DNA from 4 places in the Streptosporangium lutulentum genome. Region 1 is predicted to be linked to each of the others. Evidence: riboswitches for the same ligand, from Rfam matches in the RefSeq annotation. Region 1 holds a riboswitch; each other region holds the start of a gene.
What was found. Region 1 has a riboswitch for cobalamin ahead of J2853_RS10070 (ABC transporter substrate-binding protein). Riboswitches for the same ligand answer to the same signal wherever they lie in the genome.
Positions count from the first base shown of each region.

Region 2: linked by a shared signal. The riboswitch ahead of J2853_RS16650 ((2Fe-2S)-binding protein) and the one ahead of J2853_RS10070 (ABC transporter substrate-binding protein) in region 1 are both predicted to bind cobalamin.
Region 3: linked by a shared signal. The riboswitch ahead of J2853_RS04290 (ribonucleoside-diphosphate reductase subunit alpha) and the one ahead of J2853_RS10070 (ABC transporter substrate-binding protein) in region 1 are both predicted to bind cobalamin.
Region 4: linked by a shared signal. The riboswitch ahead of J2853_RS17980 (CbtB domain-containing protein) and the one ahead of J2853_RS10070 (ABC transporter substrate-binding protein) in region 1 are both predicted to bind cobalamin.

Region 1 is NZ_JAUSQU010000001.1:2,367,314-2,372,334, forward strand. Features, by position in the region: gene J2853_RS10060 (serine hydrolase domain-containing protein) at 1-688, shown strand, start outside; gene J2853_RS10065 (alpha/beta fold hydrolase) at 833-1,783, opposite strand; cobalamin riboswitch at 1,876-2,067, shown strand; gene J2853_RS10070 (ABC transporter substrate-binding protein) at 2,393-3,397, shown strand; gene J2853_RS10075 (FecCD family ABC transporter permease) at 3,403-4,476, shown strand; gene J2853_RS10080 (ABC transporter ATP-binding protein) at 4,473-5,021, shown strand, end outside.
Region 2 is NZ_JAUSQU010000001.1:3,718,162-3,723,182, reverse strand. Features, by position in the region: partial or broken gene J2853_RS16665 (helix-turn-helix domain-containing protein) at 1-28, shown strand, start outside; gene J2853_RS16660 (hypothetical protein) at 415-690, shown strand; gene cobF (precorrin-6A synthase (deacetylating)) at 811-1,569, opposite strand; cobalamin riboswitch at 1,773-1,968, shown strand; gene J2853_RS16650 ((2Fe-2S)-binding protein) at 2,068-2,844, shown strand; gene J2853_RS16645 ((2Fe-2S) ferredoxin domain-containing protein) at 2,997-3,365, shown strand; gene J2853_RS16640 (YybH family protein) at 3,542-3,952, opposite strand; gene J2853_RS16635 (50S ribosomal protein L7/L12) at 4,068-4,532, opposite strand.
Region 3 is NZ_JAUSQU010000001.1:1,000,124-1,005,144, reverse strand. Features, by position in the region: gene J2853_RS04290 (ribonucleoside-diphosphate reductase subunit alpha) at 1-1,736, opposite strand, end outside; cobalamin riboswitch at 1,860-2,061, opposite strand; gene J2853_RS04285 (Bug family tripartite tricarboxylate transporter substrate binding protein) at 2,067-3,089, opposite strand; gene glmS (glutamine--fructose-6-phosphate transaminase (isomerizing)) at 3,274-5,021, opposite strand, start outside.
Region 4 is NZ_JAUSQU010000001.1:4,010,628-4,015,648, reverse strand. Features, by position in the region: gene dop (depupylase/deamidase Dop) at 1-1,281, shown strand, start outside; adenosylcobalamin (AdoCbl) riboswitch at 1,405-1,498, shown strand; gene J2853_RS17980 (CbtB domain-containing protein) at 1,542-1,736, shown strand; gene J2853_RS17975 (CbtA family protein) at 1,744-2,493, shown strand; gene J2853_RS17970 (histidine phosphatase family protein) at 2,490-3,053, shown strand; gene J2853_RS17965 (putative cobaltochelatase) at 3,050-5,021, shown strand, end outside.

The DNA.
Region 1 (5,021 bases):
CGGCCGGGTCCTGACCACCGCCGCCGACGTCGTTCGGCTGGCCCGGATGCACCTGGCCGGCGGCCTCGCTCCGGACGGCACCCGCGTGCTGTCGGCCGGTTCGGTCGCGGCGATGCAGCGCCGCGAGGTCGACAGCCCCGACAAGTGGACCGTCAGCGCCGACGGCTGGGGGCTGGGCTGGAGCCTCTACGACTGGGACGGCGTCGCCGGCTACGGCCACGACGGGTCGTCGGTGAGCCAGCACGGCTACCTGCGCGTCGTGCCGCACGCGGACGTGGCCGTCGTGCTGCTCGCCAACGGCGGCGGGACCCGCGAACTGTACGATGCGCTGTTCCGGGAACTCCTCGCCGAACTGGCCGGTGTGACCATGCCCGAGGCCTTCGGCCCGCCCGCCGAGCCGCCCGCCGTGGACGTCACCCCCTACCTGGGCACCTACCGTCGCGAAGGCGTCGAGATCACCATCACCCAGGACGAGGACGGCACCGCGCACCTGCGGTACGAGTTCGTCGACGGGATGAAGGACCTGTCCCCGCCGCTGGAGGCCGTCCTGATCCCGGTCACCGACACCGTCTTCGCCGCGACCGGCTCGGCCTTCGGCGTGGACGCCCTGCCCGTGGTGTTCGCCACGCTCGCCGACGGCACCCGGTGCTGTTACGCCGCCATGCGCGCCGCACCCAAGATCGCATAGAGCCGCCCCGCACCGCTTCGACCCGATCTCCGCCGTGATGCGGCGACCGGGTCGAAGCCCATCTCACCGCCCTGGACCGAGTTGAAGCCCGACTCGCCGCCCTGGGCCACCTCTTCAGCCGGCTCGGGCTCGACCCCGCCGTCGTCAAACGCGACGGCGCTCCCCGACCCGCTCCCCGCGCTCTGGACGCTCGCCATCCGGCGGCCGGGCGTGGGGAAAGGGATCTCCCCGGTGTGACATCAGGAAAGGCACGAGCACGTCCAGGAGCGCTTCGGGATTGTCCTCCTGCACGCTGTGTCCCGCGTCCATCTCGCATCCCCTGACATCGGTCGCCCAGGTCCGCCAGGGAGCGACCGGGTCGCCGTCGTACAGTTCCGGCAGGTCGTCGTGCCTGCCCCAGACCACGAGCACCGGACAGGCGATCTTCTTTCCTGCGGCCTTGTCGGCGGCGTCGTCGCGCCGATCCACGGTGAGTCCCGCGCGGTAGTCCTCGCACATGGCGTGGACGGTCTGGGGGTCGCGTCGCGCGGCGCGGTAGTCCTCCAGCGCCTCGTCCGCCACGCGGTCGGACCTGTCGGCGTACCACGCGTCCGGATCTTGATTGATCACACGTTCCGCCGGGTTCTTCGTCTGCCCGAGGAAGAACCAGTGCCACCACAGTCGCGCGAAGGTCTCCCCGGCGCGATCGAGCACCTCGCCGATCGGGGGGCCGCCGATGTTCACGAAAGCCCGCACCGACTCCGGATGGTCCATCGTCAACCGGAAGGCGACGTACGACCCGCGATCGTGCCCGACGACCGCGAACTCGTGATGGCCCAAAGCGTGCATGAGAGCCACGACGTCGTCCGCCATCGCGCGCTTCGACATCTGTGCGTGCTCCGGCTCATCCGCTGGAACGGTCGAGCGGCCGTAGCCGCGTAGGTCGGGGCAGACGACGGTGAAGTGCTCGGCGAGCGCGGGAGCCACCTTGTGCCAGGTCGCGTGAGTGTGCGGATGGCCATGCAGGAGCACCACCGCCGGACCTGAGCCGCCGTGGCGCACGCGCAGCGTCACCGGCCCGACGTCGATGTGGTCGAAAGCGAAGTCGTCGAACATCCGGCGCGGCTTCCCTCGTCCGATCACCCCAAACGTGAGGCCGTGATGACATGGTCGGACGCATTCCGTCACGTAAACGCCGTCTTTGTCTCTGATGGTGGGTGTGCGACCATGGTCGGTGAAGGCGACGGCGGAACGAGGAATCCGGTGTGAATCCGGTGCGGTCCCGCCACTGTGATCGGCGAGCGGATCCCGAACAAGCCACTGCCCGCGTGCGGGTGGGAAGGCCGGGACGAGCATCGACCCGAGAGCCAGGAGACTCACGCGGTCGCCTCCTCACGATATGGGGCGGATCTCCCCAAGAGAGGACGGTGCGCGGCATGCCGGGTTTCGGGCTGCCCGCCGTACGGGACTCCTCTGGCGATCCGGCTCCTCGCCCGCCGCGGTCGCTGTCGAGGAATGGCGGCCGCGGCCCGTTTTCAGGAGACCATCAATGGGTTTTCCCCGCTCACGGGGCGAAGCGGTGTCCGTCGCCCTCTACGGGTCCAACGACACCCGAGTACGCTCCGTCCCCCCTGCGCCGCTCGGAATCCCGGCGGTCGAGCCGTCCTCTGCTTCTTCATCCCACCGCGCTCCTCGGGTGCCGCTCGTGAGCGAAAGGATCCGGCCATGACGGCCCGGCGCGCGCGCCCGCTCCTCCTGCTCCTCGTGTCGGCCCTGCTGATGACCGGCTGCGGGAACACCGGAGCCACCGGGGCCACCACAGAGCGCGGTCCCTCGGCCGCGAACCCGCCTGTCGCGGGCTTCCCCGTCACCGTGGTCAACTGCGGGGTGAGCACCACCTACCGGCGGCCGCCGCAGCGGGCGGTGACGCTCAACCAGCACGCCACCGAGGTCATGCTCGCCCTCGGGCTGGAGAAGTCGATGGTCGCGACGGCCTATCTCGACGACCGGATCCTGCCCGAGTACGAAACCGTCTACCGGGCGATCAAGGTGCTCGCCAAGGAGTACCCCTCCTACGAGTCGCTGCTGTCGGTCGAACCCGACTTCGTGTACGGCGGGTTCAACAGCGCCTTCGACGAGAAGGAGGGACGTGGCCGTGCCGTCCTGGCCGAGGCCGGAATCGACTCCCACGTCAACATCGAAGGCTGCCCGACCGGCCCGGTGACCATGGTCCAGGTCGAGGAGGAGATCCGGACGATCGGGAAGATCTTCGGCGTGGCCGATCGCGCCGAGCGGCAGATCGCCGCGATGCGCGGAGTGCTGGATCGCGTCAAGGAGAAGATCGGCGGAATCGACCCGGTCAAGGTGTTCGTCTACGACAGCGGCGACAAGACGGCCTTCACCGCGGGAGGCGCCGGCATCGGCAACGAGATGATCGAACTGGCGGGCGGGACGAACCTGTTCGCCGACCTTCCCAAGGCCTTCGGGGACGTCTCGTTCGAGCAGGTGGCCGAGCGGGCGCCCGAGGTGATCGTCATCTACGACTACGGCGACGAGTCCGCGGAGGACAAGAAGAGGTTCCTGCTCTCCAATCCCGCGCTCAAGGACGTGCCCGCGATCAAAAACCAGCGTTTCGCGGTGCTGCCGCTGTCGTCCACGGTGCTGGGCGTGCGGGTGCCCGCCGGCGTGGAATCGCTGGCCCGCCAGCTGCACGCGGACCGCTTCGCGTGATCGAGATCGCCGAATCCCGGCCGGCGGCGACCACGACCGAGGCCGCCGCCGGTCGGGCACGCGTGCCGTACGCGCTGGTCTTGACGCTGCTCGGCATCGCCGTGGTGGTGACCGCCACGGCCGGGATCGCGATCGGCTCGGTCCGCCTGCCGTTCGGCGAGGTGTGGGGCATCCTGCTGCACCGGATCTTTCCCGCGCTGGTCGAGCCCACCTGGACGCCGGTCAGGGAGACGATCGTGATGGACGTCCGGGTTCCCCGGGTCCTGCTGTGCGGCGTCGTCGGCGCGGGCTTGTCGGTGTGCGGGATGGCCCTGCAAGCCCTGGTGCGCAACCCGCTGGCCGACCCGATGCTGCTCGGGGTGTCATCGGGGGCGACCGTCGGCGCCGTGCTCGTCATGGTGCTCAACGTCTCGCTGCTCGGCGCCTTCTCCCTGCCCCTGGCCGCCTTCGGCGGCGCTTTGGCGGCACTGCTGCTGGTCTACTTCCTGGCCAGTGCCAAAGGGCGGATGACCACCATGCGGCTGGTGCTGTCCGGGGTCGCCACGGGCGAGGTGCTCTCGGCCGTCGCCAGCTACCTCATCATCACCTCCGGCGACCCGCGCAAAGCCGAATCGGCGCTGCGCTGGATGCTGGGCGGCCTGGCCGGCACCACCTGGGACCTGCTGTGGATCCCCGCCGGGGCGGTCCTTGCCGGCACCGCGGTGCTGCTGGGTGTGTCCCGCCCGCTCAACCTGCTGCTGGCGGGGGAGGAGGCGGCCGCGGCCCTGGGCCTGAACGTTCACCGCTTCCGCGCCGCGCTGTTCGTGCTCATCGCCCTGATGATCGGCGCGATCGTCGCCGTCAGCGGCTCGATCGGGTTCGTGGGGCTGATGATGCCGCACGTGGTGCGTCTGCTGGTCGGCGCCGACCACCGGCGCGCACTGCCGGCGGTCGCCCTGCTGGGCGCGGCCTTCCTGATCGCCGCCGACCTCGCCGCGCGCAGCGTGACCGCCCCGGAGGAGATCCCGATCGGCATCCTGACCGCCCTGGTCGGGGGTCCCTTCTTTCTGTGGCTGATGCGGCGTAAGGCGGCCCGATGACCCCGGTGGGCGAACCCGCGGCGCTGCGGGTCGAAGGGGTCAGCGTCGTCATCGCGGGCCGGGCCCTGGTGCGGGACGTCTCGCTGCACGTCGTCCCCGGCGAGGTCGTCGCGCTCGTCGGACCCAACGGGGCAGGCAAGTCCACCCTGCTGCGCACGTTCTACCGGGCGCTGCGCCCGACCTCGGGGCGGGTGCTGCTGGACGGTGAGGACGTCTGGGGCATGACCGGCAAGTGGCTGGCTCGGCGACTGGCCGCCGTCCTGCAGGAGGCACCCGGCGAGTTCGAGCTGACCGTGTACGACGTGGTGGCCATGGGCCGCACTCCCTACAAGCGGATGTTCCAAGGGGATGACACCGGCGACCGGCACATCATCATGAGCGCACTGGAGGATCTGGACATCGCCGGCCTCGCCCGGGCCCCGTTCGACAGGTTGTCCGGGGGAGAGAAGCAGCGCGCCCTGATCGCCCGCGCGCTGGCGCAGCGGACCGGGACGATGGTGCTGGACGAGCCGACCAACCACCTCGACCTGCGCCATCAGCTCGAC
Region 2 (5,021 bases), 1.4 Mb from region 1:
CTGGACCGGTCGCCTCCGACCTCGGCGCGGCGGACCGTCCGGCGGATGAGGCGCGGCCCTCAAACCGGAGAGGGTGAGAGAAGGCCGGAGAACCCGGCGTGGCCTGTCGTCCGCGGTGCGGGCGACCACCGCTCCGACCGAGAAACCGGCTCGGCTGTCTCGTCGGCGTGTCCGGCCGATTTATCGGATTCGTCACCTAGAACGGGCTTTTGATCTCCATTCAGGTGTAACCTCCGCCTTTCTTCAGTGATGATCCCGGACCAAGGCTTTGTTCTCTCTGGGGTGAACGTACGGATGACCCTCAACTAGCGTCTTACATGACGCCGATTCGCCATATTTCCGGGAAGCCGGGTCGGCGCTCTGTAAGCCCAGGCAGCACGCCAGGCTCAAACATCAGACACGGAGTGATTTTTCATGTTCAAGCACGCTCTCGCCGCCGGAACATTGGTGGCTTCCACCCTCATCGTCGGCCTGACGGTGTCGGCCCAGCCTGCCGGCGCAAGCGCGACTCAGGAATCCGCCGCCACGTCCGAGAACTCGAGCGCCAGCGGCAACTTCTTCATCGATCCCTTCAACCCTTATGGCTACGGCCGGGTTTACTACAACACCCTCGGCTACGGCCAGGTCTACTACAACCCTTTCAGCTACGGCCAGGTCTACTACAACCCTTACACCATCTACCGCTGGTAGTTCATTAGCGGTTGATTAATTCCACTTTTCTGCTGAGTTTTCACATTTGCCCCTGGTCAGCCGTATTGGCCAGGGGCATCCTGCGGGACAGAGCCGTTTTGGACCGTGATCCCCGCGGTCTCACCGAGAGACCCGTCTCAGCAGGTAGGTGTCCATGATCCAGCCTTTGCGTTCCCGAGCCGCGGCGCGGACGTCGCGGATCTGGCCGGCGACCTCCGTGACCGCTCCGGCCACCAGGATCTCGTCGGGGGTGCCGAGATAGGCGCCCCAGTAGATCTCGAATTCGGCGGCGTCGGGAAGGGTGGCGAAGGCACAGCGGGCGTCGAGCATGACGACGATGTCGTCGGCCTCGGGGACCTCCAGGGCCAGGCGGCGGCCCGTGGTGATGTGCAGGGGCCGCGCGATCCGGGTCAGGCCGATGCGGTGCCGGGCGGCCAGAGCGGACACGCTGCTGATGCCGGGCACGACGTCGTAGACGAATCGGACCGCGCCCCGATCCAGGACCTCCTCAAGGACGGCCGGCGTGCTGTCGTAGAGGGAGGGGTCGCCCCAGACGAGAAACGCGCCGGTCTCGTCGTCGCCGAGCTCGTCGCGGATGAGCCGTTCGTAGACGCCGGCGCGGCGTGATCGCCAGTCCTGGACCGCGGTGGCATAGGCGGCGCTGGTCCGGTCGCGGTCGGGATCACGGGCCTTGACCAGCCGGTACGGCGCGCGGGCGTGCGCGTCGACGAGGTCCTGCCGGAGCCGGATGAGATCGTGCCCGGCCTCGCCCTTGTCCAGGATGAAGAACACGTCGGCCGCCGCGATGGCCTTGACCGCCTGGAGGGTGAGGTGGTCGGGGTCTCCCGCGCCGATGCCGACGATGAGAATTCGCTTCACGAGGAAGAGTCTGCCGCTGTCGTGGAGAGACCGGCGCGCCGGACGGCCGCGCGGACCATGGTGAGGGACCTCTCGGGGGCCGCGACCCCCGGCGATCCGCCGGCTCGGCGCGCGGACCACGGTGAGGGATTTCTCGGGGGCCGCGACCCTCGGCGATCCGCCGGCTCGGCGCGCGGACCACGGAACGGGGAGCTGGGTCCGCTATGTCCTCAGTGACCGTTCGTGCGACCATGACTGGTGAAGGCGACGGCGGAACGAGGAAGCCGGTGTGAATCCGGTGCGGTCCCGCCACTGTGATCGGCGAGCGGATCCCGAACAAGCCACTGCCCGCGTGCGGGTGGGAAGGCCGGGACGAGCATCGACCCGAGAGCCAGGAGACTCACGCGGTCGCCTCCTCACGATATGGGGCGGATCTCCCCAGGAGAGGACGGTGGCCGCCATGTGGTCCTACCGGCAGTGCGCCCTTCGGCCTGCCCGTCGATCGGGGCCGTCCCGGTGATGCCACGACCCGCGACCTCCCGTCGCGTCGCAGGCGTTCTGTCCGAGGTGGCGACGATCAGCGCCTACTTCGAGCTCGAAACGGGACCGCTCGAATCCGGGTGGCTCCCGCTCACCGAGCTGCTCACCGGCCCGAGCGTGCTGTCGGGCAGGATCGCCGAGGTGGCGCGACGCCTGGGCACCACCGAGGACCTGGTCGCCGCCTCCATCTTCTTCCAGGGCCTGGCCGCTCGCCTGTGGTCGCCGGTCATCGGTGCGGCCGTCACCCGCGGGGTGCTCGTCGACCTGGCGCCGGACCGCGCGTTCTGGCGTCCCACGCCGAGCGGCCCGCTCCCGCTGCGAGTCGCCCACCCGGAGGGCTGGGAGATCACCGACCCGAACCGGGCGGCCGAGCCGATCTACCGCGTCGTGGTCACCGGGCTGCTGGAGCCACTGGCCCGCACCACGCGGGAGGTCACCAAGATCGCCCCCGGTCTGCTGTGGGGCAACGCCGCCTCCGCGCTGGCCGGGACCGTCCAGGCGATCGCCCGCCGCCATCCGGGACACGCCGCCGGCGCGAGCGCGCTGGGGCGCGAACTGCTTTCCACGGGGGTCCTGGAAGGCGGCGGTGAGCTGGCCGAACCCGCCCCGGGACACTCGTTCTTCGTCCGGCGCAGCTGCTGCCTGTACTACCGCCTGCCGGGCGGCGGCATGTGCGGCGACTGCGCTCTGATCGATCCGGAGATCCGCCGCGAGCAGTGGACGCGAGCCGTACGAGCTGCCCGGGGAGCCCCATGAGCCGCTCGGCCGGCCCTCCGCGTGTCCGGGAACCCGCCGGCGACCGGCGGGTTCCCGGCCCGCCCGCCCGACCGGCCGGGGCGAACCCCGTGCCCCTGCCTCGAACCGTCATCTGACCTGCTCGAATGCACCGGCAAAGGATTCACGTGCGCATGAGGAAACCGGCACCATGCAGGATCGTCGTCTGCCGCGGCTGCTGCTGCGGCGACCCGGGGAAGGTGGCCGGACTCGACCACGCCGAGCAGGTCGCCCGCTTGTCCGAGACCGCCGCGGTCCGCGTCACCGACTGCCTGGACGTGTGCGAGCGGGCGAACGTGATCGTCGTCCAGCCGTCGGCCGCCGGCCGCGCCGCGGGAGGCCGTCCCGTGTGGCTCGGCCTGGTCAACGACCCGGACGCGGCCGAGGACATCGCGGCCTGGGTTCGTGCCGGTGGCCCGGGAGTGGCCGAACCGTCCGACATCCTCAGCCTGTACGTCTTCACCCCGCCCCGCCGTGTCCGCACCGCGCCGGCACTTTCCTGACGGTGGCCCGCCGGATCGAGGGGCTCGGGATTTCCACCGTCATCCCGATGACACGGAGACCCCGCCGGCCGAACGCGATCGCGTCCCCGGCCGACCGGTCCCGGATCGGCCGCCGCCGTCCTGTCCGCTCTCCGTCTGGAGACGGGGGAGTCCGGCGGGCCCCGGCGAGAGGGGCGTCACGAGCCGGGCTTGATCTCCGTGCCCTGCGCGGAGACGAGGCGCCATCCCGCGACGGAGTCGGAGACGAAGACGTGGGTGTACCGGCTGCCGGCGGTGAAGACGGCGCCGTCGGCGCCGGTGAAGTTCATGCCGGTTCGCCCGACGACGATGCCGACGTCTCCGATACGGCGGACGACGGCCTCGTCCGGGAAGGACTGCACGGCCGGAAACCGGACGGTTCCGGATGACATCAGACCGAGCAGGTCGGCTCGGGTCACGGTCGCGCCGTTGTCGATGGCGACCATGACGAAGTCGTCCGCCAGCAGGTCGTCCAGGCAGGAGAGGTCGGCGGCGACCAGGGCGTCGAAGAAGCTCCGGTCGCGGTCGAGCAGGAGGGCGCGGTCGTCAGGGTCGGCCAGGATGGTCATCGGCGTCCGTTCCAGGATGCGGGGACAGGAGCTTTGAGGCTAAACCTTGACATTGGCGACAATGTCAACAGGAACCTCCTGACCGGAGCACCGGGGGCACGCTCGCCGGGGGCGTTCAGAGGCTGCCGACGAACAGCTCGGCCTCGGCCTGACCCATGCCGGTCTCGCCGCGTACCAGGTGGATCGCCTGCGCCGTGCGACCGGCGGCCTTGAGCTCGCGCACGCGGGTGGCCAGGTCGGGACCGGCGTGCGGCAGGGCCACGGGGGAGGGCCGGAACGGGGCCAGCACGGGATGGCTCCACATGGGGTGCCCCAGGGCCACGGCGTCGATGACCTTCTTGGACTCGGACAGGCCGAGCCCGGTGTGATGGCGCAGCGCCTTGATCGCATGGATCTTCTGTCCCTGGCGCGTCAGCCGCGTGACGAGCTCCTGCAGATCCTGGGGCGCCGGCGGCATCGGCGGTGGAAGGGACGCCCTGTCTCCCCTCCGGGCGACCACGACGACACCGAGGACGATCGCCAGGATCACCGCGAGCAGAGCGGCGGCGATGAGCAGCTCTACGGGTCCGATGTTCGGCACGAACCGCATCGTATGACGGGTCCGCGCACGCTGTACAGGAAGCGGTCCGGCCGTTGACGCGACCGCCCGCGCCGTTCGGCGCCGGCCTCGGGACGGGCGGAAGGCGGGTGCCGCCTCGCTCGCTCCGGGCGAGCGCCCATGACCGGAGCATCGGGGAGCCGCGCCGGCGAGGTCTCCTCGTCCGCCTTGACGGGCGTCTCGTCCAGCTCGGCGGCAACCGCCGTCGTGCGCTTTCACGCGTTCACGAACGATGATGAAGACCGCTTGCCGCAGCTTCGTGAGCGTCCTTCCAGGCTTGCCGGCCGCCGGAACCGGTAAGGGCGTGAACTCGATCGCCCGGTTCGGGTGAATAGAGATGACCGTGCCCCCCGCCTCGTGAGAACAGAGGCCCGATGAGCGGAGCCATGTTTGATCGCCGACGCACAATGCGCCCATACATCGGACCGCACCGACGACGCGGAGCTGATCCGACGGTCCCGAGACGAGCCC
Region 3 (5,021 bases), 1.4 Mb from region 1:
TTGGAGACCTGGGGCTCGATGCACTCGTAGCAGCCCGCGATGGAGGCGATGGTGGCGGTGGGCGCGATCGCGATCATCAGCGAGTTGCGCAGGCCGGTCGTCGCGATCCTCTCCCTGATCGCCGTCCACTCCGCCGATCGCGCGGCGTCGTAGTGGTCGGGGTGGAGCACGCCGCCGGCGGCCCTGGTCTCGTCGTAGGAGGGGTGGCGGCCCCGCTCGACGGCCAGGTCCGCGGACGTGCCGTAGGCGGCGAGGGCGATCTCCTCGGAGATCCGGGTGGACAGCTCCAGCGCCTGCGGCGAGTCGAACGGCAGCCGCAGCGCGAACAGCACGTCGGCCAGGCCCATCACGCCCAGCCCGATCGGGCGCCACTTCTCGTTGGCCGTCCTCGCCTCGGGCGTCGGGTAGAAGCCCAGGTCGATGGTCCGGTCCAGGAACCGCACGGCGGTGCGGACGGTCGCGCGCAGCCGTACCCAGTCGACTCCCTCGCCGGTGAGGTGGGCGGCGAGGTTGATCGAGCCGAGGTTGCAGACGGCGGTCTCGGCGTCGTTGGTGACCTCGAGGATCTCGGTGCAGAGGTTCGAGAGGTGGATGACGTTCTCGGGGCGGGCCGTCTGGTTGGAGGTCCGGTTGGCCGCGTCCTTGAAGGTCATCCAGCCGTTGCCCGTCTGGGCGAGAGTGCGCATCATCCGGCCGTACAGCGAGCGGGCCGGGATCTGCTTGACGAACCGGCCCTCGGCCTCGGCGGCCCGGTAGGCCTCCTCGAACGCGGCGCCGTACAGGTCGGTGAGGTGCGGGACCTCCTTGGGGTCGAACAGCGACCAGACGCCGTCGGCCTCGACCCTGCGCATGAACTCGTCGGGGATCCAGTTCGCCAGGTTCAGGTTGTGCGTACGGCGGGCCTCCTCGCCGGTGCTGTCCCGCAGTTCGAGGAACTCCTCGACGTCGGCGTGCCAGGACTCCAGGTAGACGCAGGCCGCGCCCTTGCGACGACCGCCCTGGTTGACCGCGGCGACGCTGGAGTCCAGCGTGCGCAGCCACGGCACGATGCCGTTGGAGTGACCGTTGGTGCCCCGGATCAGCGAGCCGCGCGAGCGGACCCGCGTCCAGGCGATCCCGATCCCCCCGGCGTACTTGGACAGTCGCGCGACCTGCCCGTAGCGCTCGTAGATGGCCTCCAGGTCGTCCCGGGGAGAGTCGAGCAGGAAGCAGGAGGAGAGCTGGGGCCTGCGCGAGCCGGAGTTGAACAGCGTGGGCGAGCTCGGCAGGTAGGACAGGGTCGTCATGAGCGCGTACAGCTCGGCGGCCTCGTCGACGGTCTCCGACAGGCCGCAGGCCACCCGGAGGAAGAAGTGCTGGGGCCGCTCCAGGACCTTGCGGGTCTCCGGGTGGCGCAGCAGGTAGCGGTCGTACACCGTGCGCAGCCCGAAGTACTCGAAGCGCCCGTCGGCGTCCGGTGCGACCAGCGCGTCCAGCGCCGTGGCGTTGGCGGCCACGAACCGGGCCAGCTCGTCCTGGATGAGCCCGGCCGCGTGCGTCGCGGCGATGGACTCGGAGAAGGTCCGGACCCCGTGCCCGGCGGCCTCGTCGGCGATCAGCTCGGCCAGCATCCCGGCGGCGATCTTGGAGTTCGCCGGATCAGTGATCACCCGGGCGGCGGCCTCGTCGATCGCCAACCGGCGGTCGACCTGGTCGTTCCCGGTCTCCTTGGTGGCGTCGACCAAGGTCTGTGTCACGTTTTACCCCTCGCGTGCTCGTAATTCCCCCGTTGGCTCCCGCCGGAAGGGCGCACGCGTCTGAGAGCGGTTCCGGGCATGCCGGACCGCCTCGTTCCGCGAGCCCTCCCTCGAGGCCCTGGACAGTTTTCATGGTCGCCGGCAGGTTTTCGGACTCACGGGCGCCTTGCTCACGCCTACCGACCGTCGCTTCCCAGGCAAGGTGCGCCCAGTGCTCTCATGACGGTTGTCGTTCCCGTTCACCGCTGCGGGGCAGCCCCGGAGTCTCACCGGGTTCCCTCTTGCCTCGCCCCCGGAAGGGCGAACCAGCAACGAGTGAGGATCCTACATCTAGTGGCGCTTGACGCAACCACCCCTACACCTTGTGCTTGAGGACCTGAGCAGCCCCAGGTCGTAGAGAACCCCGCGGGTGCGTCCGGTCTCGGTGACGAGCCACTGGCGGAAATCCTCGCCGCTCAGATACACCCGGTTCCAGCCGTTGGCCGCGCACACCTCCTGCCAGCGCGGCGTGTCGTCCAGCCTGTCGCACAGGGCGACGGCCTCGTCCCTGTCCTCGGGGCGCATGCCCCGGGGGCCGAGCAGGCCGCACCAGTCGCTGTACTCCAGCCGGACTTCCAGCTCCAGGAGCGTCGGCGCGTCGATCCCGTCGATCCGCTGGCCGGAGGAGACCACCAGGGGTCGCAGGCGGCGCGCGGCGATCTCCTCCTTGAAGGAGCGGGCCGACCCCAGGAGCGCGGCCACCCGGCCGTCGTTGAGTGCCTCGACCGACTCGGCCCAACCGGGATACCCGCTGTATTCCAGCAGCCGGGCGTCCACCCCGAGACACTTGCCGATCATGCCGTAGAGCACGTGGTCGGAACCTCCCGTGAACCGGCCGCCCACCACCAGCCCCGCCGGATCGCGGCGGAGCACCTCGACGAAGTCCTCGAAGGTGCGCAGGGGGGAGTTCGCGGGGACGACCAGGGCCGCCCAGTCGCCGATCAGGCGGGCGAGGGGGGTGGTGGAGTCCACCACGGAGGGGGCGTTCGTGATCTCCGCCCCGGCCACCATCGGCATCCCCGTGAGGAGCAGCTTGCCTTCACTCATGAACGGGCCGTGGTCGGCGGCGAACGTGTTCATCGTGGCGGCGTCCAGACCGCCCGGATGGTTGCTCACTCCGACGGTCCTCGCCAGCTTCGCGTCGATCATGACGGCGGCCAGCGTGCGGGCGGCCAGATCCCAGCCCTGCCCGTGGGCCGTGGGCGCGATGATGGACAGCCTGCCGACCGTGGACGCGCCGGAGTTCCTCGTCGAACCGCACCCCGCGGCGACCATGATCCCCGCGGCGAACGCAAAAAACCCCCGACGGCGCATAAGCGGCCCTTCCCCCAAGATCCCCCTATACTTCAGGTTACTCTCATGTCACTCTCTGTCACATGTTGGGGGGTGTCGTCTCGGCCGGGAGGGGCTCCCCGGCGCGGTGAACACGCGGCGGGGAGCCCGGGGAAGGGGCCGGGAAGGCCAAGTCCCGGAGGCTCCGGGAAGGTCGGCGCCCAGGTCACTCCACCGTGACGCTCTTGGCCAGGTTGCGCGGCTTGTCCACGTCCCGGCCCAGGGCGACGGCGGCGTGGTAGGCGAAGAGCTGGAGCGGGATCGACAGCAGGATCGGGTCCAGCTCGGTCTCGTTCTTGGGCACCACGATGCAGTCGTCGGCCAGCTTGGTGTCGGCCGTACGGTGCCCGACCATGAGCACCCGCCCGCCGCGCGCGCGGATCTCACCCAGTGTGGTGAGGTTCTTGTCCAGCAGCTCGTCGTCGGGGACGATCGCGACGGTCGGCATGTCAGGGCCGATCAACGCCAGCGGGCCGTGCTTGAGCTCGCTGGCCGGGTAGGCCTCGGCGTGCACGTAGGAGATCTCCTTGAGCTTCTGCGCGCCCTCGCGGGCCACCGGATAACCCCGGACCCGGCCCACGAACATCATGCTCGGCGAGGTGGCGTACTTCTCCGCCAGCTCCCTGATCTGGGACTCCAGCGTGAGGATCTCCTTGATCTGGTCGGGCAGCCTGCGCAGGCCCTCGCAGACGCGCCGGCCGTCGGCCGGGGACAGGTCGCGAACGCGGCCCAGGTGCAGCGCGAGCAGGGCGAAGGCCACGGCGGTCGAGGTGAACGCCTTCGTGCTCGCCACCGAGACCTCGGGACCCGCGTGCAGGTAGACGCCTCCGTCGCACTCCCGGGCGATGGCGCTGCCGACGGTGTTGACGATGCCGAGCACCCGCCCGCCCTTGCGCTTGAGCTCCTGGACGGCGGCGAGGGTGTCGTAGGTCTCCCCCGACTGGCTGATCGCCACGTAGAGGGTGTCGGCCTCCACGACCGGGCTGCGGTAGCGGAACTCGCTGGCCGGTTCGGCGTCGGCCGGGATCCGCGCCAGCTCCTCGATGAGCTGCGCGCCGATCTGGCCCGAGTAGTAGGCCGAACCACAGCCGATGATCTTCACGCGGCGGAAGGACCGGGTCTCCCGCGCGTCCATGTTGAGGCCGCCGAGGTGCGCGATGTGGAAGCGGTCGTCGAGACGCCCGCGCAGCGTCCTGGCGACGGTGTCGGGCTGCTCGGAGATCTCCTTGAGGAGGTAGTGCTCGTAGCCCCCGGTGTCGTAGTGGCCGTCCTCCCAGTCGACGGTCAGCGGCTGCTTGGCCGTCTCCCGCGCGTCGCTGGCGAAGGTGTGGAACCCGTCGGCCTTGAGCACGGCGATCTCGCCGTCCTCCAGGTGGACCACCTGGCGGGTGTAGCGGACGAGCGCGGCCACGTCGGAGGCGGCGAACATCTCCTTCTCGCCGATGCCCAGCACGATCGGGCTGCCGTTGCGGGCCACGACCACCTCGCCGGGCCGCTGCGCGTCGATCACCGCGATGCCGTAGGTGCCGACGACCCGCTTGAGCGCCGTCCGGACCGCCTCCTCCAGCGAGTCGACGTCCTGGACGGTACGGGCGATCAGGTGCGACAGCACCTCGGTGTCGGTCTCCGACAGGAAGACCGCGCCGTCGGCCTCAAGCTTGGCGCGCAGTTCGTCGGCGTTCTCGATGATGCCGTTGTGCACGACGGCGATGCGCTCGTCGGTGGACAGATGCGGGTGGGCGTTGACGTCGCTGGGCGCGCCGTGGGTGGCCCAGCGGGTGTGGCCGATGCCCAGGCCGCCCTTGAACCGCGCGGGCACGACGGCCGCCAGGTCGGCCACCCGCCCCTTGACCTTGCGCATCTTCAGGCCCTTGTTGGAGACCACCACGCCGGCCGAGTCGTAGCCCCGGTATT
Region 4 (5,021 bases), 1.6 Mb from region 1:
GATCTGGGCCTGGCCAACGTGATCCTGACCAACGGCGCCCGGCTTTATGTGGACCATGCCCATCCCGAATACTCCACTCCCGAGTGCACCAACCCGCGAGCCGCGGTGATCTGGGACAAGGCGGGGGAGCGGGTCATGCACGACGCGGCGGTCCGCGCCTCGGCGGTGCCGGCCAACGCCCCGATCCAGCTTTACAAGAACAACACCGACAACAAGGGCGCCTCCTACGGTTGCCACGAGAACTACCTGATGCGGCGGGCCACGCCGTTCGCCGACATCGTCAGGCACCTGACGCCGTTCTTCGTCTCCCGGCAGGTCGTCACCGGCGCGGGCAAGGTCGGCATCGGCCAGGACTCACGCAGCGAGGGCTTCCAGATCAGCCAGCGCGCCGACTTCTTCGAGGTCGAGGTGGGCCTGGAGACCACGCTCAAGCGGCCGATCATCAACACCCGCGACGAGCCGCACGCCGATCCGGAGAAGTATCGCCGCCTGCACGTCATCATCGGTGACGCCAACATGTCGGAGATCTCTACTTACCTGAAGCTCGGATCCACCGCGCTGGTCCTCGCCATGATCGAGGACGGTTACTTCACCCGCGATCTCACCGTGGACAACCCGGTCCAGGCCCTGCGGGCGGTCTCCCACGACCCCACGCTCAAATACGAGATCCCGATGCGCGACGGCCGCAGGCTGACGGCCGTACAGCTCCAGATGGAGTATCTGGAGCTGGCGCGCAAGTATGCCGAGGAGCGCAGCGCCAACGGCGTGGACGAGCCCACCAAGGACGTCCTGGACCGCTGGGAGTCGGTCCTCACCCGTCTGGCCGAGGACCCGATGCAGCTCTCCAGGGAGCTGGACTGGGTCGCCAAGCTGGAACTGCTGGAGGGTTACCGCACCCGCGACAACCTTCCCTGGTCCCACTCGCGCCTGCAGCTCGTCGACCTCCAGTACTCCGACATCCGGCCCGACCGCGGTCTGTACAACCGGCTGGTCGCCCGGGGCCGGATGCAGCGGCTGGTCACCGAGGAAGAGGTCCAGCGGGCCATCGAGATCCCGCCCAGCGACACCCGCGCCTACTTCCGGGGGCGTTGCCTGAGCCAGTACAGCGAGTCGGTCGCCGCCGCCTCCTGGGACTCGGTGATCTTCGACATCCCCGGCCGCGAGTCGCTGCAGCGCGTTCCGACCCTGGAGCCGCTGCGCGGCACCAAGGCCCACGTGGGTGAGCTGTTCGACCGCTGCCGGACCGCCGCGGAGCTGGTGACGGCCCTCACCGGCGAGTAGTGATCCTCCGATCGTGCGGGGAGGCGGTCCCGATGGGATCGCCTCCCCGCACCGTCATGTCCGGATGGTCTTGATGTCTGGATTGACGGGGGATAGGTAACCGGGGTACGTTCCGGGGGATTTGTGGCGGTGCGAGGGAAATCCGGTGAAATACCGGTGCGGTCGCGCCACTGTAACCGGCACGTCAGTGCCGGAAGCCAGGTCACTCGACCGCCACCGACCTACGAAAAAGGGACGCGTCAATCCCGAAGGAGGTGGCCGTGAGCCAGATCTCGGCTCCGCACGCCAAGCCCATCCCGTTGTCCTCACTCACCTGGTGGCTGCTCGCCGTACCGGTGCTGCTGCTGCTCGCCTACCTGGTCACGTTCGACCAGGGAGCGGTCTCGCAGGCCGGGAACTACCTGCACGAGCTCATGCACGACGGGCGCCATCTGCTCGGCGTCCCGTGTCACTGAGCCGCATGTGATCACCAAACTCATCGTCCGGGGACTACTCGCCGGACTGCTCGCCGGGCTGTTCGCGGCAGCCTTCGCCTACGCCGTGGGCGAGCCGCGCATCGACCAGGCCATCGCGATCGAGGAGGCGGCCTCGGCCGCCGCCCCGGCGGCCGGATCCCACTCCCACGAGGCCGCCGAACCCGCGGCCCACTCCCACGACGAGGACGAGGCACTGGTCAGCAGGGACGGGCAGCGCTTCGGGCTCTTCCTCGCCCTGGCCCTGTACGGACTGGCCGTCGGGGGGCTGTTCGCCCTCGTCTACGCGTTCCTGCGCGGCCGGGCCGGGCCCCGCTCCGAACCGGTGCTCGCGGTGACCCTCGCGGCCGCCGCCTTCGGCGCCATCGTCCTCATCCCTTTCCTGAAATATCCCGCCAACCCACCTGCGGTCGGTGATCCCGAGACGATCAACCAGCGCACCGTGCTCTACCTGGTCGCGGTGCTCATCGGGATCCTCGCCGTCGCCGCGGGCGCCGCCGCCTACCGGTACGCCGCACAGCGTGAGCCCTGGCTGCGCTGGCTGTCGGCGGGGGCTTCGGTGCTGATCCCCGTGGCCGTGGCCTTGATCCTCCTTCCGGAGATCAACGAGGTGCCCGCGGGCTTCCCCGCCGATCTCCTGTGGAACTTCCGGATCGCGTCCATCGGCACCCAGGCGGTGTTCTGGACCGGCATCGGCGCGCTGTTCGCCTTCGCCGCGCGCGGGCGCAGCACGGGGTGACGACCCCCTCGGGGGTCACCCGCTTGCTGTTCGTCTGTCACGCCTCCACCTCGGCGACGGCACGGGCCGCGTTCCCGGGTGACGAACCGCTCGACGAACGCGGCCTGCGCCGGGCCACCGGCCTGGCGCGGGAGTTCGGCCGCGGCTCGGCGGCCTGCCCCGCCGAGGTGCGCTGCGTCCAGACCGCCGCGGCGCTCGGCCTGCGGGCCGACCCCGACCCGCTGCTCGCCGACTGCGACTATGGTCGCTGGAGCGGCCGGACGCTCGGCGAGGTCGAGGCCGCCGAACCCGAGGCTCTCGCCTCCTGGCTCGGCGACCCCGCCGCGGCGCCCCACGGGGGAGAGTCGATCGCCGGCCTCCTCGGCAGGGTGGCGGGCTGGCTCGCCGGCCGCGCCCCCGGCAGGCTCGTCGCGATCACCCACCCCCCGGTCATCCGCGCCGCGGTCGTCCACGCCCTCGGGGCGCCCGCCGCGGCGTTCTGGCGGATCGACGTCGCGCCGCTGGCCCGCGTCGCGCTCACCGGCCGGGGCGGGCGCTGGCAGCTGAGCTACACCCCATGACAAAAGGCAAGGAGATCTCGAAGGTGCGTGAGTCCCGTTATCCCTTCACCGCGATCGTGGGATCGGAGGACCTGAAGCTCGCGCTGATCCTCAACGCCGTGTCCCCCCGCTCCGGCGGGGTGCTGGTCAGAGGGGAGAAGGGCACGGCCAAGTCCACGATCGTGCGGGCGCTGGCCGCGCTGCTGCCCCCCGTCGAGGTGGTGAGCGGCTGCCGCTTCTCCTGCGACCCCGCGACCCCGGACCCCGGCTGCCCCGACGGGCCGCACGAGGCCCGGGCGCACGCCGAGCCGCCCGCGGGTTCCGCGGCCGGTACCGTGCGGCCCGCCCGCCTGGTGGAGCTGCCGGTCGGCGCCTCCGAGGACCGCCTGGTCGGCTCCCTCGACATCGAACGGGCGCTCACCGAGGGCGTGAAGTCCTTCGAACCCGGCCTCCTGGCGGGCGCCCACCGGGGCGTCCTCTACGTGGACGAGGTCAACCTGCTCCACGACCACCTGGTCGACCTGCTGCTGGACGCCGCCGCGCTGGGCACGTGCTACGTCGAGCGCGAAGGCGTGTCGGTACGGCACGCGGCCCGGTTCCTGCTGGTGGGCACCATGAACCCCGAAGAGGGGGAGCTCCGGCCGCAACTCCTGGACCGTTTCGGGCTGACCGTGGAGGTCCGGGCGTCGCGGGAGGCGCCGGAGCGGGCGGAGGTGGTACGGCGGCGCCTGGCGTTCGAGGCCGACCCCGACGCCTTCGCCCAGAAGTGGGCCGGCGAGGAGCAGGACCTGGCGAGGCGGATCGCCGAGGCCCGGGCCCGGCTGCCCCGGGTGGTGCTGCCCGACTCCGCGCTGTTGCAGATCGCCACGGTCTGCGCGGCGTTCGAGGTGGACGGGCTCCGCGCCGACCTGGTCACCGCGAGTGCGGCGATCGCCCACGCCGCCTGGCAGGGCCGTACCGTCGTCACCGCCGACGACGTGCGCGAGGCCGCCAGGCTCGCCCTTCCGCACCGCCGGCGCCGTGACCCCTTCGACGCCCCCGGCCTGGACGAGTCCAAGCTGGAGGACCTCCTGAACCGGATTCCCGACGACCCGGCCGCCGTGGGCCCCGAGGACCCGGATCCGGACGACCCGGGTCCGGAGGGTCCGGGCGGCGCGGGCCCCGACGATCAGGGGCCGGACGGTTCGGGCGGCGGCGCCGACTCCACCGACTCCACCGACTCCACCGACTCCACCGCCTCCGCGACCCCGGACGTCCCGGGACCCGCAGCCCCGGACCCCGGAGCGCCGGGCGCCCCGCCCCCCACCACCCCGCCCTCCGGCGCCCAGCCCTCCGCCGGCCCCGGGCCGGAGGCCGGTCCCGGAGGCCGCGAGCAGACCTTCGACGCCGACCCCGCGGCGAGGACCAGGCTGTTCACGGTCCCGGGGGTCGGCTCGGGGGCTCCGGGACGGCGGTCCAGGGCCATGACACCCCTCGGCCGGACCACCGGCGCCCGCGTTCCCCAGGGGCGCCCGGGCTCCCTGCACCTGCGGGCGACCGTCGGCGCCGCCGCGCCGTACCAGCTCGAACGCGGCAGGAGCGGCGCGGGCCTGCTCCTGCGGCGCGGAGACCTCAGGGAGGCCGTCCGCGAGGGCCGCGAGGGAAACCTGGTCCTGTTCGTCGTCGACGCCAGCGGGTCCATGGCGGCCAGGCAGCGCATGCGCGCCGTCAAGACCGCCGTGATGGGACTGCTGCTCGACGCCTACCAGCGCCGCGACAAGGTCGGGCTCATCACCTTCCGGGGCACCCGCGCCGACCTCGTCCTGCCGCCCACCTCCTCGGTCGAGACCGGCGCGGCCCGCCTGCGCGAGCTGCCCGTCGGAGGCCGTACCCCCCTGGCCGCCGGGCTGCTGCGCGCCGCCGAGGTGCTGAGGGTCGAACGCCTGCGCGACCCGGCCAGGCGCCCGCTGGTGGTCCTGGTCACCGACGGGCGGGCCACCTCGGGCACCG